One region of the Mycobacterium sp. pV006 genome, then DNA from elsewhere that is predicted to be linked to it. Evidence: riboswitches for the same ligand, from Rfam matches in the RefSeq annotation. Region 1 holds a riboswitch; the other holds the start of a gene.

Region 1 (8,542 bases):
GCGCTGCGGCGGCACCACCATGCGGCGGGCGATCTTGTTGGTGACCGCGCTGCCCAGTTCGCGGCGCACCAGATGCAGGCACGCGTCGATGCCTGCGGCCGTGCCGGCGCTGGTGATCAGGTTGCCGTCGTCGACGAACAGCACGTTGCGGTCCACCACCGCGGTCGGGTAGCGCCGCTGCAGCTCCTCGGCGTGCATCCAGTGCGTGGTGCAGGGCCGGCCGTCGAGCAACCCCGCGGCGCCGGCCACGAACGCCCCGGAGCACACCGTCAGGATGATCGAACCCGACGCCGCCGCCTGGCGGACCGCCTCGAGCGCGGCGGGCAGGTATTCGGCGGAACCGATCGCCGGTATCGCGACCAGATCCACTCCGGCAAGACCGTCGAGTCCGCATTCGGGGGTCAGCGTCGCGCCGACACTCGTGCGCACCGGGACACCGGCCTGCGGGCCACACACCTTGAAGTCGAAGTTCGGGACGTCGTCGGCGGACCGGTCGATGCCGAACACCTCGCAGATGACCCCGAACTCGAACATCGCAACGTCGTCGAGCACCAGGGCCGAGACCGATCGCAGTGTCATGGCCGAATTTTATTCGGGATGCCCGGTGCGGCCAATCGATTTACGCGGTCGCGAGGAAGGCCTCGACCGCCTCCCGATATCGGTCCGGCGCGTCGTCGTGGATCAGGTGTCCGGCGTTGGCGATCCGCAGGTAGGTGGCCCGGCCGGCAGACTGCTCGGCCATCGCCCGCATCTGGTCCGGCGGTGCGACGGTGTTGGCCGCTTCCAGCAGCAACGCCGGCGCGCGCACCGCCTGCCACTGCGTCCAGTAGTCGCGCTCGCCCCACTGTGCGGCGATCTCGATCCACCTGTCCGGTTCCCCGTGCAGCCGCCAGCCCGTCGGAGTGCGGTCGAACGCCTCCAGGAAGTACTGGCCGGCGACCGGGCCGAACTCGGCGAAAACCTCATCGGCTGAAGCGAACTCGACCGGCAGCGCGTGCAGCCAGGGTTCCCACGGCCCGGTGGTGCGGCCACGGAAGTCCGGCGCCATGTCCTCGACGACCAGCGCGGCGACCAGCTCCGGATGCGCCGCGGCCAGACACCACGAGTGCAGCGCCCCCATCGAGTGACCGACCATGACCGCCGGCTCCCCCAGCGGCGCCACGGCGTCGCGCAGGTCCTCGACGAAACGTTCGGTGCTGATGGGGTACGGGTCGTGGACCTCCCGGCCGCGATGCCACGGGGCGTCGTAGGTGAACACCCGTCCCAGTCGGGTCAGCCACGGCAGCTGGCGCGACCAGGTGGAGCCGCGCCCCATCAGCCCGTGCACCAGCACCAGCGGCCGGCCCGCACCGCCGCGCGCGGTCAGCAGATCCATAGGGTCATCATGCCGACGATCGCGTCCGCGGCACGCGGTAGCCTGAACGACATGGCTGTGGTCAAGATCAATGCAATCGAGGTCCCGCCCAACGCCGGCCCCGAACTGGAGAAGCGCTTCGCCAACCGAGCCCATGCCGTCGACAACCAGCCGGGCTTTCTGGGCTTCCAGTTGCTGCGGCCCGTCAAGGGTGAGAACCGCTACTTCGTGGTGACGCAGTGGGAGTCCGACGAGGCCTTCCAGGCCTGGGCCAACGGGCCCGCCGTCGAAGCCCACGCCGGCGAGCGCAAGAACCCCGTGGCCACCGGTGCCTCCCTCCTGGAGTTCGAGGTCGTGCTCGACGTTGCCAGGACCGACACCGCGTCCTGACGCAGGGGCGCGGCGCCGCGCGGCCGTGGTGACGGTCGCGCTGTCGCTCGTCGCGGCCCTCGTCGGCGGTTGCGCCGCCACCCGTCCCGCGCCGGCCGAAGCGGCCTACGGCGTCCCCATCGCGATCAACACCCCGCAGGGACTGCGCGCCAAGCAGACGATGGACATGCTCAACAGCGACTGGCCCATCGGCGAGAACGGCATCCGGACGCTGGCCGCCCCGGAGCTCGTCGAGCACGTCGGGGTCACGCTGGACCGCATGTGGTGGGACCGCCCGTTCACCGTCACCGACGTCGACGTCGGCGCCGGAAACGCCACCCTGCACGTCACCACGTCCTACGGGGTCGGCCAGGTCATCGAGCTCCGCACCGACGACGCGTCGATGGTCGACCGATTCGCGGTGACGCTGGTCGAGCCGGAGATCCGGCAGTTCTCCGACGTCGACGCCGCGCTCACCTCTTCCGGAGCGCGCTACTCCTACCAGGTGGCCAAGGTCGTCGACGGGCGCTGCGAGAAGGTCGCCGGCACCAACACCGAGTTGTCGCTGCCGCTGGCATCGATCTTCAAGCTCTACGTGCTGCTCGCGGTCGCCGAGGCCGTCGAGAGCGGGACCGTGCGGTGGGACGACACCCTGACGATCACCGCACAGGCCAAGGCCGTGGGTTCCTCCGGCTTCGACAAGCTGCCCCCGGGCGCGACGGTCTCGGTACGCGACGCCGCCCAGCAGATGATCTCGGCCAGCGACAACATGGCCACCGACCTGCTGATCGAGCGCCTCGGACCCGGCGCGGTCGAGCGCGCCCTGGTCACCGCGGGGCACCACGACCCGGCCAGCATGACGCCGTTCCCGACGATGCACGAGCTGTTCTCCGTCGGCTGGGGACGCCCGGACGTGCGCGAACAGTGGAAAGAGGCGTCTCCGCAGAAACGCGCCCAGTTGCTGCAGCAGGTCAAGTCGCGGCCGTACGAACCCGACCCCGAACGCGCACACGAGCCGGCGTCGGCCATCGGCGCCGAGTGGTACGGCAGCGCCGCCGACATCTGCCGGTTACACGCCGCCCTGCAGGAATCCGCGGTCGGCGAGGCCGCTCCGGTCCGCGACATCCTCTCCGCGATCCCCGGCATCGACCTGGACCGCCAGACCTGGCCCTACATCGGTGCCAAGGCCGGCAATCTGCCGGGCGACCTGACCTTCAGCTGGTACGCCGTGGACCGCACCGGGCAGCCCTGGGTGCTCAGCATGCAATCGAACTGGCCGAAGTACCGCAGCCAGACCGCGGCGGCGTGGCTGTTGTCGATGGCCGAGCAGATGTTCGGTCTCGTCGCCCCCTGACCCCCGACCCGGGGGTACGCTCCACCTGCTGCGGTGTACGGGAACCCGGTGTGAATCCGGGGCGGCCCTCGCCACTGTGAACGGGAAGTCGGTGCCCTCCATGCCACTGCCCGCGCGTCTCGCGTGGGTGGGAAGGCGGGTACCGGCGTTTCGGCCCACCTCGGGTGTGCCGGTGGATCCGTGAGCCAGGAGACCGGCCGCGGCACCGACACACGATGCCCACGAGGTGCTGGGCAGAAAGGCGCAGCAGTAACAATGCACATCGCAGAAGGCTTTCTTCCGCCGGCGCACGCGCTGGCCTGGACCGTGGCGGCGGCACCGTTCGTCGTCTACGGAGCCAGGCAGGTCGTCGTCACCGTCAAACGCCATCCGTCCTCGGGTCCGCTGCTCGCGGCGGTCGGCGCGTTCTCGTTCGTCATGTCGGCGATCAAGCTGCCGTCGGTGACCGGATCGAGTTCGCACCCGACCGGCACCGGCCTGGGCACCGCGATCTTCCGGCCCCCGGTGATGGCGTTCCTCGGCACGATCGTCCTGCTCTTCCAGGCTCTGCTGCTGGCCCACGGCGGCATCACCACGCTCGGCGCGAACGCGTTCTCGATGGCGATCGCAGGGCCGTGGGCCGGGTTCGCGGTGTTCTTCGCGCTGCGCCGCGCCGGGGTGGGTGTGCTGCCCGCGGTGTTCGCGCTGGCATTCGTCGCCGACCTGGTCACCTACCTCGTCACCAGCATCCAGCTGGCACTGGCGTTCCCGGCCGCCGAGGGCGGTGTCGGGGAGAGCCTGGTGGAGTTCCTCGGCGTCTTCGCGTTGACCCAGGTGCCGCTCGCGATCGTCGAGGGGCTGATCACCGTGGTGGTGGTGCGTGTGTTGATGCAGGTGGCGTCCTCTGAACTGCTGAACCTCGGCTTTCTGAAGGGCGCCGAGGTTCCGGCCGGCGCCGAACCGACCGACCGCACGGAGGTCGGCAAATGAGCGCCCGCACCGACAGGTCCGCGCGCAGCGGGTCGATCCTGGTCCTGACCGCCGTGCTGCTGTTCCTCGCAGCCGCCGTCGCGGTCGGCTCACTGTTCTACGGCTACTCCCGCGACGCCGAAGCCGAGTTCGGCGGCGCCGACGGGCAGGCCGAAGAGGTGATCACGGTCATCCAGGAGGACTACGAACCCTGGTTCTCCCCGCTGGTCGGAGAGCTGCCCGGCGAGGTCGAGTCCGGGTTGTTCGCGTTGCAGGCCGGGGTCGGCGGCATCGTCCTGGGCAGCGCGATCGGCTGGTACGCCGGTCGTCGCCGTGGCCGCAGCGAGGCGCAGAGCGGGGGGTGAACCCGCTCGATCTCAGCGCGGCCCGCAACCGCTGGTCGGGGCACCCGGCTGCCGAGAAGTTGTTCCTCTACGGCGGGCTGCTGCTGTGCGCGATGCTGCTGCCGCCGCGGACCGGGGCACCGTTGATCCTCGTCGCGGTCGCGGTGGCCACGCTCGCGCTGGCGCGGGTTCCGGTCCGCACCTTCACACTCGCGCTGGCCGGGCCCATGGTGTTCATCGCGCTGGGCTCCGTGCCGATCGCGGTCAGCCTGCGCGGCGGACCGCACCTGGAGCCCGGCGGTGTCGATCTCGCGATCGACACAGCGCTGCGTGCGATCGCCGCGTCGGCGGCCACCATCGGTCTGGCGATGACGACGTTGATGGCCGATCTGCTGGATCTGGCGCGCCGCGCCGGGGTCCCGGCGGCGCTGTGTCATGTCATCGACCTGACCTACCGGCAGGTGGGAATCCTGCTGCGCTCCGCCCGGATGGCGCGCGACGCGGTGGCGCTGCGTCTGGGGCTGCGCCGGCCGCGCGATGCGATCGCGGTCATCGGCGCCCAGTTCGCGCTGATCTTCGTCCGCGGCACCGACCGCGCCCGCGCGATGTCCGAGGCGATGTCACTGCGCGCCGAACCGGGGATGACCGCGGTGCTCACCGCGGACCACCCGGTGCGTCGGGTGCGTCTCGCCGTGATCGCGGCAATGCTCGGCGGTCTCGCCGCGACCGCGGTCCTGAGCTCGAGGATGTGGACCGGTGGGTGACGACCGGTCCGGCGCACTGGAGTTGCGCGACGTCGGTTTCGGGTACCCGCGGGGCCCGCGGATCCTCGACGGGGTCGACCTGGCGCTGCGGCCCGGTCAGCGGATCGCGCTGCTGGGCGCCAACGGATCGGGCAAGACCACCCTGCTGCGCATCCTGGTGGGTCTGCTCAGGCCGACGACCGGTTCGGTGATGCTGGACGGCACCGCGGTCGACGGGTCGCGGGCCGCGCGCACGCGTCTACGCAGCCGGATGCAGATGGTGCTGCAGGAACCCGACGACCAGATCGTCGGTGCCACCGTGCGCGCCGACGTGTCGTTCGGGCCGATGAACATGGGCCTGGACAGAGCCGAGGTGCTCGAGCGCGTCGACACCGCGATGACCGCACTGGGAGTGGCCGACCTCGCCGACCACACGCCCACCCATCTGTCGTTCGGGCAGCGCAAACGGGTGGCGATTGCCGGAGCGGTGGCGATGCGACCCGGCGTGCTGCTGCTCGACGAGGCCACCGCCGGTCTGGATCCGCGCGCTGTGGACGATCTGTTGCAGACGCTGACCACGCTGTCCGACACCGGGACGGCCGTGGTCTTGGCCACCCACGACGTCGACGTCGCCTGGGCCTGGTCGCAGGAGTCGTTGGTGCTGCACGACGCGATGCTGCGCCGCGGCAAGACCCACGAGGTGTTGACCGACGACGCGCTGCTCGCCGAGGCACGCCTGGTGACGCCCTGGGGCGCAGCGGTGTCGCGCCGGCTCAACCGGCTCGTGCTGCGCCCCGGGGACGTCTGACGTCTACTCCGCCGCGCTGGGCGCGCCGGCCGCTCCGGCCTGCGCCAGATCCGGCTCGGCGGCCGCCGCCTGCTTGCGGCTGCTCGAGAACGTGAACTTGGCGTCCTCGCCCGCGCTCTCGCCGTCCCAGCCTTCGACGTCGACCGTGACGAGCTGACCGGGTCCGATCTCCTCGAAGAGGATCTTCTCCGACAGCTGGTCCTCGATCTCGCGCTGGATGGTGCGGCGCAGCGGCCGCGCCCCGAGCACCGGATCGAAGCCGCGCTTGGCCAGCAGTGCCTTGGCCTTGTCGGTCAGCTCGATGGCCATGTCCTTGGCCTTGAGCTGGTTGGCGACTCGGCCGATCATCAGGTCGACCATCTTGATGATCTCGTCCTGCGTCAGCTGGTGGAACACGATGATGTCGTCGATACGGTTGAGGAACTCCGGACGGAAGTGCTTCTTCAGTTCGTCGTGAACCTTCTGCTTCATCCGCTCGTAGTTGTTCTCGCCGCCGCCCTGGGTGAAGCCCAGACCAACCGCCTTGCTGATGTCGCTCGTACCGAGGTTCGAGGTGAAGATCAGCACCGTGTTCTTGAAGTCGACCGTGCGGCCCTGACCGTCGGTCAGACGGCCGTCCTCGAGCACCTGCAGGAGGCTGTTGTAGATCTCCTGGTGGGCCTTCTCGATCTCGTCGAACAGCACCACGCTGAACGGCTTGCGGCGCACCTTCTCGGTGAGCTGCCCGCCCTCTTCGTAACCGACGTACCCCGGAGGGGCACCGAACAGCCGCGACGCGGTGAAACGGTCGTGGAACTCGCCCATGTCGATCTGGATGAGCGCGTCGTCCTCGCCGAACAGGAAGTTGGCCAGCGCCTTGGACAGCTCGGTCTTACCCACACCGGACGGGCCGGCGAAGATGAACGAACCGGACGGGCGCTTCGGATCCTTCAGACCCGCACGGGTACGGCGGATCGCCTTCGAGACGGCCTTGACGGCGTCCTCCTGGCCGATGATCCGCTTGTGCAGCTCCTCCTCCATGCGCAGCAGCCGGGTGGTCTCCTCCTCGGTCAGCTTGAACACCGGGATGCCGGTCCAGTTGCCCAGCACCTCGGCGATCTGCTCGTCGTCGACCTCGGCGACCACGTCGAGATCACCGGAGCGCCACTGCTTCTCCCGCTCGGCGCGCTGAGCGACCAGCTGCTTCTCCTGGTCACGCAACCGCGCGGCCTTCTCGAAGTCCTGCGCATCGATCGCGGACTCCTTCTCCCGGCGCGCGTCGGCGATCTTCTCGTCGAACTCACGAAGGTCCGGCGGCGCGGTCATCCGGCGGATCCGCATCCGGGCGCCGGCCTCGTCGATCAGGTCGATCGCCTTGTCCGGCAGGAACCGGTCGTTGATGTAGCGGTCGGCCAGCGTCGCGGCGGCCACCAACGCGCTGTCGGTGATCGACACGCGGTGGTGTGCCTCGTAGCGGTCGCGCAGACCCTTGAGGATCTCGATCGTGTGCTCGACCGTCGGCTCGCCCACCTGGACGGGCTGGAACCGGCGCTCCAGCGCGGCGTCCTTCTCGATGTACTTGCGGTACTCGTCGAGGGTGGTGGCGCCGATGGTCTGCAGCTCACCACGGGCCAGCTTCGGCTTGAGGATGCTCGCGGCGTCGATCGCGCCCTCGGCGGCACCGGCACCGACGAGGGTGTGCAGCTCGTCGATGAACAGGATGATGTCGCCGCGGGTGTTGATCTCCTTGAGCACCTTCTTCAGGCGTTCCTCGAAGTCACCGCGGTAGCGGCTGCCCGCGACCAGTGAACCCAGGTCCAGCGTGTAGAGCTGCTTGTCCTTCAGCGTCTCGGGCACCTCGCCGGCGACGATGGCCTGCGCCAGGCCCTCGACGACGGCGGTCTTGCCGACGCCGGGCTCGCCGATGAGCACCGGGTTGTTCTTGGTGCGGCGGCTCAGCACCTGCATGACCCGCTCGATTTCCTTCTCGCGGCCGATGACCGGGTCGAGCTTGCCCTCCATCGCCGCGGCGGTCAGGTTGCGGCCGAACTGGTCGAGCACCAGCGAGGTGGACGGGTTGCCCGCCTCGCCGCCGCGGCCGCCGGTGCCGGCCTCGGCGGTCTCCTTGCCCTGGTAGCCGCTCAGCAGCTGGATGACCTGCTGGCGCACCCGGGTGAGCTCGGCGCCGAGCTTGACGAGCACCTGGGCCGCCACACCCTCACCCTCGCGGATGAGTCCGAGCAGGATGTGCTCGGTGCCGATGTAGTTGTGGCCGAGCTGCAGCGCCTCGCGCAGGCTCAGCTCGAGGACCTTCTTGGCTCGCGGCGTGAAGGGGATGTGCCCGGACGGCGCCTGCTGGCCCTGGCCGATGATCTCCTCGACCTGGCTGCGCACACCCTCCAACGAGATGCCCAGCGACTCGAGTGACTTGGCGGCTACGCCCTCACCTTCATGGATGAGGCCCAGCAGGATGTGCTCGGTGCCGATGTAGTTGTGGTTGAGCATCCGGGCTTCTTCTTGAGCCAGGACGACAACCCGACGTGCTCGGTCGGTGAATCGTTCGAACATCCGTGGTTACCTGCTTCCATCGCATAGGTAGTGCAGCGCTTCGCGGAGCACTTCGCACCTGCCGTCCACTGTAGT
Region 2 (8,542 bases), on a different contig from region 1:
TCGGCCACCAGATCTACGATGTCGTAAACCGGGGCGGCGGCGACCTCGGCCGCGTCGAACACCGCCATCGCCTCGGCGAGGGTCTTGGTGGCGACCCACTCGGCCACCACCGCGTCCACCTCGCGGGCGCGGGCCAGCCGTCGCTGCGGATCGGAGAAGTCGGCATCAGAGACGAGGTCGGCCCGGCCGATCGCGGTGAACACGCGCAGTGCCAGCGCCGGCGAGCTTCCCGACATCGCCAGCCACTTGCCGTCGGCGGTCTGATAGGTGTTGCGCGGGGCGGAGATGTCCCACCGGTTCCCGGCCCGCCGCGGCACCAGTCCGAGTTGGTCGTAGCCCAGCAGCGTCTGCTCGAGCAGCCGCGCCAACGGGTCGATCAGGTTGATGTCGATCAGCTGTCCGCCGCCGCCGTGGACGTCACGGTGGTAGAGCGCCATCAGTACGGCGTACGCGGCGTTCAAGGATGCGACGCCGTCGGCCAGCATGAACGGCGGCAGGGTCGGTGGGCCGTCGGCCTCGCCGGTGAGGTGGGCGAACCCGCTCATCGCCTCGCCGAGGGTGCCGAATCCGGGTCGCTGCGCCTTGGGCCCCGACAGTCCGTACCCGGTGATGTGGAGCATGACGATTCGGTCGTTGACACCACGCAGCGTGTGGTAATCCATGTGCCAGCGGCTCAACGTCTGGGGCCGGGTGTTGACCACAACGACGTCGGCTTGCTCGACGAGCCGGTGCGCCAGCGCCTGACCCTCGTCACCGCGCAGGTCGAGTGTGACGGATTTCTTGTTGCGGGACACCGATTTCCACATCAGGCCGACACCGTCGCGCTGATTGCCCCAGGACCGTATCGGGTCGCCGTGACGCGGTTGTTCGACCTTGATCACCTCGGCTCCGAACTCCCCGAGGTAGGTCGCGGCCAGCGGGGCGGCGGCCAGGGTCGCGAAGTCGAGAACCCGCACCCCCTCGAGCATCTGCCGCGAGGCCATCAGGCGGTGGCGCCCATGCCGGTGGCCACGGGACGATCCAGTCCCAGATGACCGCGCAGCGTCGAGGCCTCGTAGGCGGTGCGGAACAGTCCGCGTCGCTGCAGCTCGGGCACCACCATGCGCACCACGTCCTCGAACGCTCCCGGCATGTGCGTCGCGGCCAGGACGAACCCGTCACAGGCCTCGGCCTCGAACCACTCGGCCATCTGGTCAGCGACCTGCTCCCCGGTACCGACGAACCGCGGTCCCTGCAACAGGGTGGCGCGGTGCCCGGCGAGGTCGCGGATGGTCACGGTGTCGCCGCCGATGTGTTTGCGGATGTTCTGCACCAAGCCCCGGATACCGGACACCGACGCGATGAGCTCGTCGGTGATCGGGTCGTCGAGGTCGTGCTGCGCGAAGTCGTGGTTCATCAGCTCCGACAACAGCGTCAGCGAGGCCATCGGGTCGACGAGGTCGTGCAAGAACATCGCCTCGCGTTCCTTGGCGTGTGACTCGCTCTCCCCGACCACCGCGTAGGCCATCGGGCAGATCTTGACCTTGGCCGGGTCGCGGCCGGCGTCGGCGATGCGGGCCTTCTGGTCGGCGTAGTGCTCGGCGGCTATGGCCAGTCCGGGGTCGCCGGTGAAGATCAATTCGGCCCAGCGCGAGGCGAAGTCGCGGCCGCGGCCGGAGGATCCGGCCTGCAGGATGACCGGTCGTCCCTGCGGCGTCCGCGGCACGGTCAGCGGCCCTCGCGCGGAAAAGTACCGCCCGGTGTACCCCAGTTCGCGCACCTTGCCGGGGTCCGCGTACAGGCCGCCGGCACGGTCGTGCAGGACCGCACCGTCCTCCCAGGTGTCCCACAAGCCGGTGACGACGTCGAGGAATTCGTCGGCGCGGTCGTAGCGCTCGTCGTGGCCGAGGTGGGCGTCCACGCCGAAGTTCTGTGCCTCGCTGTCGTTGACCGACGTGACGACATTCCAGGCCGCCCGGCCACCGGAGAGGTGGTCCAGAGTCGCGAAGGTGCGCGCGACGTGGAACGGCAGGTAGTAGGTCGTCGAGTAGGTGGCACCCAATCCGATCCGTGAGGTGGACTGGGCCAACACCCCGAGGATGACGCTGAGGTCGAGCTTGACGGGGCGTGCGCCGTAACGCACGGCCTCGGCGACCGAGCCCCCATAGATTCCGGGCATCGCCAACCGGTCGTCGAAGAACATCAGGTCGAAGCAACCTTCTTCTAGCTGTCGGCCGACCTTCGCGTAGTACGAGGCGTCCAGGTAGCCGTGCTCGGTGGCGGGGTGGCGCCACGAGCCGGCGTACACCGAAGTGCTTCCGGCCTGCATGAAAGCCACCAGGGACATCTTGTCGGTGCGTCGCTGAGCCATAGTCTGGAATCTAACATTTGATATATCAGGTATCAAATGTGAAGTGTGTCATGTTGCTAAACTCCGACCATGACGGGAGCGGTCGACATCGGCGGGACGGTCCGCGAACGCGCCGCCCGCGAACTGCGCGATCGCATCCTCACGGGGGCTCTGCCCGCGGGAAGCCGCATCGATCTCGACGCGATCACCGAGGAATTCGCCACCAGTCGCACCCCCGTGCGCGAGGCCCTTCTGGAACTCTCCTTCGAGGGTCTGGTCCGGGTGGCCCCCCGCAGTGGCATCACCGTGATCGGGATCAGCCCTGCCGACGTCCTGGACAGCTTTACGATCCTCGGCGTGCTCACCGGTCAGGCCGCGGCGTGGGCCGCCGAGCGGGTCAGCTCCGAGGAACTGGCCCACCTGCGCGAACTCGCCGCCGGTGTGGCCGCGCATTCCGGGGACGATGCGATCGGCGAGGCGAATTGGTTGTTCCACCAAGCCATTCACCGTGCAGCGCACTCGCCGCGACTGATGACCCAGATCAAACAGGCCGCGCGCGTCGTGCCGACCAACTTCCTGGTGCTGTTCCCCGAGCACGAGAAGCACTCGCTGTCCGAACACGAGGAACTGCTCGAAGCACTCGAGCGGCGCGACGGCGACCACGCGCGCGCCATCGCCGAACGGCACGTCCTGGAAGCGGGTCGCTCGCTGGTCGAATGGCTGGACCGGCGCCGGGCCGACGAGTCGGCGAGGCGGCCCGAAGCGCGATAGAGGTACGCTGCTGGCGCAGCTGGTTTGACCGGCGCGGCCTCTTCGCGAGAACCGCGTCGGACATCGAGCGCCGCACGCTGACACAGGTGCGGACGCGAGAGGGAACCCGGTGAGAATCCGGGACTGTCCCGCAGCGGTATGCAGGAACGACCGCCGTCACACGCACTGGCCCTTCACGGGCTGGGAAGCGACGGCCAGTAGGTGCACGAGATGTCGTGCGCGCCTGCGAGTCCGAAGACCTGCCGGCTGTACCGGGCGCGCCGCGTCCGGTGGTTCATCGCCTCGTGGAGTGGGCGTCGGCCGAAACGGACACCGCTGGGTGCTCCGTGCTCGGTCCGGCGTCCGTCGGCGATGACCTCCCGTCGCACCAACAGGACATGTGATGACCGAAGTTCACCCGTTCACCGCCACCATCCTCGGTTCGCCGCGCATCGGCCCCAACCGTGAGCTCAAGCGCGCCGTCGAAAAGTACTGGGCCGCAGCCCTCGACCGCTCCGAGCTGGAAACCGTCGCCGCAGAGATCCGGCGCAACACCTGGGCGTCGCTCAGCGCGGCCGGCCTGGACTCCGTGCCGGTGAACACCTTCTCCTACTACGACCAGATGCTCGACACCGCGGTGCTGTTCGACGCGCTGCCCGATCCCGTCGCGGGGGTGAGCGACGAACTCGACCGCTACTTCGCCGCCGCGCGCGGGGGGACCTACGACGGCGCTGACATCGCGCCGCTGGAGATGACGAAGTGGTTCGACACCAACTACCACTACCTCGTTCCCGAGATCGGTCCGGACACCCGGTTCCGCTTGAACCCCAGCAAAGTGCTGAGCGAACTGGAAGAAGCTCGGGCGCAGGATATTCCGGCGCGGCCTGTGCTCATCGGACCGATCACGTTCCTCGCACTCAGCAAGGCGGTCGGCGACACCGGTGTGCCGCTGGACCGGCTCGCCGACCTCACCGTCGTCTACGCGGAACTTCTCGCCCTGCTCGCCGAGCGGGGCGTGGAGTGGGTCCAGATCGACGAGCCCGTGCTCGTCACCGACACCCTTGACGATGTCGCCGGCCTGGTCCAGCAGACCTACGACACACTCGGTCGCTCGGCCGCTCGACCCGCGATCTTCGTGGCGACCTATTTCGGCCACCTGACCGATGCCCTACCCGCGCTGGCCGACACGCCCGTGGAGGCGATCGGCGTCGATCTCGTCGCCGGATCGGCCACGGCGGTGGCGGCGGTTCCCGCGCTGACGAACAAGACCGTCGTCGCCGGCATCGTGGATGGTCGCAACGTCTGGCGCACCGATCTGCAGGCCGCGCTGACCACCGTTGCGTCGCTGCGGGATTCGGTCGGGACACTGGCCGTGTCCACGTCGTGCTCGACCCTGCATGTTCCCTACACCCTGGATGCGGAAGACGACATCGACGCGGACTTGCGCAGCTGGCTGGCGTTCGGATTCGAGAAGGTCACCGAGGTCGTCGCGCTGGCCCGCGGGCTCAGGGACGGCCGCGACGCCATCGCGGCCGAGATCGCCGCGTCCGACGCCGCGATCGCGTCCCGCAGCGCGGATCCCCGGCTGAACAACGCCGACATACGGTCGCGGCTGGCCGCGATCTCCGCGTCGGGCACCCGCCGCGGCGCACCCGACCGGCGTCGCGCCGCACAACAGGAACGGCTGCAGCTGCCCTCCCTGCCCACCACGACGATCGGTTCGTATCCGCAGACGTCGGCGATCCGGGTGGCCCGCGCCGAACTCCGGTCGGGCAAGATCGATGCCGCCACCTACGAGCAGCGGATGAAGGACGAGATCGCTGCGGTCATCAAGCTGCAGGAGGACCTGGGTATCGACGTGCTGGTGCACGGCGAGCCGGAGCGCAACGACATGGTGCAGTACTTCGCCGAGCAGCTCGACGGGTTCTTCGCCACACAGAACGGCTGGGTGCAGTCCTACGGCAGCCGGTGCGTGCGGCCACCGATCCTCTACGGCGACGTGGCCCGCCCGAAGCCGATGACCGTCGAATGGGCGACGTTCGCCCAGTCGCTGACGTCGCGTCCCATCAAAGGCATGCTGACCGGACCGGTGACGATCCTCGCGTGGTCGTTCGTCCGCGACGACCAGCCGCTTTCCGATACTGCAGCACAGGTGGCGCTGGCGATCCGCGAAGAGACTGTGGACCTGGAGTCCGCCGGCATCGGCATCATCCAGGTGGACGAGCCCGCGCTGCGTGAACTGCTGCCGTTGCGCGCGAAGGACAAGGACGCTTACCTGAAATGGGCGGTCGACGCGTTCCGGCTGGCGACCTCGGGGGTAGCCGATTCGACCCAGGTGCACACCCACCTGTGCTACTCGGAGTTCGGCGAGGTGATCGGCGCCATCGCCGATCTGGGCGCCGACGTGACGTCGATCGAGGCGGCCCGGTCTCACATGGAGGTGCTCGACGACCTCAACGCGGCGGGCTTCGGCAACGGCATCGGTCCCGGCGTCTACGACATCCACTCGCCGCGGGTGCCCACCACCGAGGAAATGGTGACATCGCTACGGGAAGCGTTGAAAGCTGTTCCCGCCGAACGACTCTGGGTCAACCCCGACTGCGGACTGAAGACCCGGAAGACCGACGAGGTGACCGAGTCGCTGCGCAACATGGTGGCTGCGGCCAAGCAGATCCGCGACAGCGCGTAGTCGGCGAGGTGGCGACCGTGAGCCACACGGCCACGGTCGCCGCGCCCGGCGTGGGCGACGTCAGCTCGGCGGTTCGCTCACCTTTATAGCTGAACACATGTGCAGGTAGACAGATGCGGTTGGCCAGCCCTACGGTGGTTCCGGACCCGCGGTGACCGCTGCGGCGCCATCGCGTTCCACTCACGCAAAGAGAGGACCTTCATGGCCGAGTACACGCTGCCGGACCTGGATTACGACTACGGCGCACTCGAGCCCCATATCTCGGGGCAGATCAACGAGATTCACCACAGCAAGCACCACGCCACCTACGTCAAGGGACTCAACGACGCCATCGCGAAGTTGGAGGAGGCGCGGGCCGAGGGCGACCACGCGACGATCTTCCTCAACGAGAAGAACCTGGCGTTCCATCTCGGTGGGCACGTCAACCACACCATCTGGTGGAAGAACCTGTCACCCAACGGTGGCGACAAGCCTACGGGCGAACTGGCGGCAGCCATCGACGACCAGTTCGGTTCCTTCGACAAGTTCCGCGCACAGTTCACCGCCGCTGCGAACGGTCTGCAAGGGTCGGGCTGGGCGGTCCTGGGCTACGACACCCTCGGGCAGCGGCTCCTCACCTTCCAGCTCTACGACCAGCAGGCCAACGTGCCGCTGGGTATCATCCCGCTCCTGCAGGTCGACATGTGGGAACACGCCTACTACCTGCAGTACAAGAACGTGAAGGCCGACTACGTCAAGGCGTTCTGGAACGTCGTGAACTGGGAAGACGTCCAGAACCGGTTCGCAGCGGCCACCAGCAAGGCCCAGGGCCTCATCTTCTGATCCGCGTGCGAGACAGGCCGGTCCCTGGTGCACAGTCGCGATTCGGCACACCGGGAACCGGCTCAGTCTCCGCGCATGGCAACATCGATGGGGCTGGTCGTTTGAGCTGACGGGAGGCGGCCCCTATCGACGTGAGTACGGACGACGGAACCGTCGACGACTTCGTTCCGCCGGGCACGGTCATCGACCTCGACAACTGTGCCCGCGAGCCGATCCACGTCCCGGGCAGCATCCAACCCCGCGGTGTCCTGGCCGTCGTCAACGAGTCGGACTTCACCGTGCGCCACGTCAGCGCCAACGTCGCCGGTGTGCTGGGCCGCACGGTCGACACGGTCCTCGGCGCACATCTGTCCGCGCTCGTCGGCGCCGACCAGGCCGAGCTGATCGCGCAGGCGACGGCGACGTTCAGCGATCTGCACCAGCGCAATCCGATCGAATGCCTCGTCGAGGTCGACGGTGTGCTGCGGGAGTTCGACGCGATCCTGCACCGGGACACCCCGGGCCGGCTGTTCGTCGAACTCGAGATCGCCTACGGCCAGCGCCCGTACTCGTTCCCCAACACCTACCAGGCGGTGCGCAGCTCCGTGGAGGCCCTGAACCGGGCCGCTTCGCTGGCCGAGCTCTACGACGTGACCGCGCGCGCGGTGCGTGAACTCACCGGCTTCGACCGGGTGATGGTGTACCGCTACGACGAGGAGTACAACGGCGAGGTCGTCGCCGAGGCCAAACGCGAAGACCTCAACTCGTTCCTGGGACTGCACTATCCGTCCACCGACATCCCGGCGCAGGCACGCGCGCTGTACGAGAAGAACTGGATCCGGCTGATCTCGGACGTGGACTACACACCGGCACCTGTGGTGCCACCGGTCGACCCTGCGTCGGGCGAGCCGCTGGACCTCACCTTCGCCACGCTGCGCAGCGTCTCTCCGATCCACATCGAGTATCTGCAGAACATGGGTGTGCGGGCGTCGATGTCGATCTCGCTGCTGCGACACGGTCGGCTGTGGGGCCTGATCGCGTGCCACCACTACGCCGGACCGCACCTGCCGCCGTTCGGCACCCGGGCCGCCGCGGAGTTCCTCGGATCGACGCTGTCGTTGCGCCTGGTCGACCAGCACGACGAGGACCAAATGCAGCGCCGCCTGGTGACCCGCGAGGTGCTCGCACAGCTGATCGTGGCGACCCTCGACGACGAGAAGCCGCTGCCGGCAGCACTTCTGGGCACCCCGGGCCTGCTCGACCTCGTTCCCGCCGGCGGTGTCGTCGTCGCCATCGAGGGTGAGGTCGTCACGAGCGGCACGGTCCCGGCGCCTGAGGTGGTTTCCGCAGTCATCGACTGGGCCCGGCGCCGAGACGACGAGTCCGCCTGCACCGACCGGTTGTCCGACGAAATCCGTGACGTCGAACTGGACCCGCGCGTCGCCGCCGGTGTGTTGACCCTCAACCTTCCCGACGACCAGGCCCTAGTCTGGTTCCGTCCCGAGGTGCTGCGCTCGGTGGACTGGGGCGGCGACCCGCACAACAAGGCGATCGCGGTGGCCGAGGGCGATCAGGTCCGTCTGAGCCCGCGCAAGTCGTTCGACCGCTGGCGCGAGATCGTGCGCCTGCGCAGCGAGCCGTGGGCGGCCGGCGAGGTCGAGGCCGCCGCCGCGCTGCGGCGCAGCCTGGTGGAGTCGCTGTACCGGCGCGCCCGAGGCGCTCTGCGGGTGGCCGAGGTTATGCACAAAAGCCTGATGCCCCAGTCGATTCCGAAGATCGACGACTGGGAGTTGTCCGCGCGGTACGAGCCCGCCGCCGGGGGTCGGGTCGGCGGGGACTGGTACGACGCGTTCGAGTTGCGCGACGGCCGGCTGGCGGTGGTCCTCGGCGACGTCGCCGGGCACGGTGTCACGGTGGCCGGCACGATGGCCCAGTTGCGCAATGCGTTGCGGGCCCACCTCTACGGTGGGGCC

The links. A riboswitch is a leader RNA that binds a small molecule or an ion and turns the genes downstream of it on or off. The one in region 1 is predicted to bind cobalamin.
Region 2: another riboswitch for cobalamin. It lies ahead of metE (5-methyltetrahydropteroyltriglutamate--homocysteine S-methyltransferase); the one in region 1 lies ahead of ACAG25_RS12270 (energy-coupling factor ABC transporter permease).

What each region holds. Positions count from the first base shown of each region.
Region 1 covers NZ_JBGGKT010000006.1:257,335-265,876, forward strand. Annotated here, with positions in the region: gene ACAG25_RS12250 (GlxA family transcriptional regulator) at 1-579, opposite strand, end outside; gene ACAG25_RS12255 (alpha/beta fold hydrolase) at 620-1,375, opposite strand; gene mhuD (mycobilin-forming heme oxygenase MhuD) at 1,427-1,744, shown strand; gene ACAG25_RS12265 (serine hydrolase) at 1,719-3,077, shown strand; cobalamin riboswitch at 3,092-3,294, shown strand; gene ACAG25_RS12270 (energy-coupling factor ABC transporter permease) at 3,333-4,046, shown strand; gene ACAG25_RS12275 (energy-coupling factor ABC transporter substrate-binding protein) at 4,043-4,390, shown strand; gene ACAG25_RS12280 (CbiQ family ECF transporter T component) at 4,387-5,133, shown strand; gene ACAG25_RS12285 (energy-coupling factor ABC transporter ATP-binding protein) at 5,126-5,920, shown strand; gene clpC1 (ATP-dependent protease ATP-binding subunit ClpC) at 5,924-8,467, opposite strand.
Region 2 covers NZ_JBGGKT010000022.1:36,105-44,646, forward strand. Annotated here, with positions in the region: gene ACAG25_RS23075 (CaiB/BaiF CoA transferase family protein) at 1-968, opposite strand, end outside; gene ACAG25_RS23080 (LLM class flavin-dependent oxidoreductase) at 983-2,350, opposite strand; gene ACAG25_RS23085 (GntR family transcriptional regulator) at 2,420-3,100, shown strand; cobalamin riboswitch at 3,168-3,362, shown strand; gene metE (5-methyltetrahydropteroyltriglutamate--homocysteine S-methyltransferase) at 3,483-5,768, shown strand; gene ACAG25_RS23095 (superoxide dismutase) at 5,970-6,590, shown strand; gene ACAG25_RS23100 (SpoIIE family protein phosphatase) at 6,722-8,542, shown strand, end outside.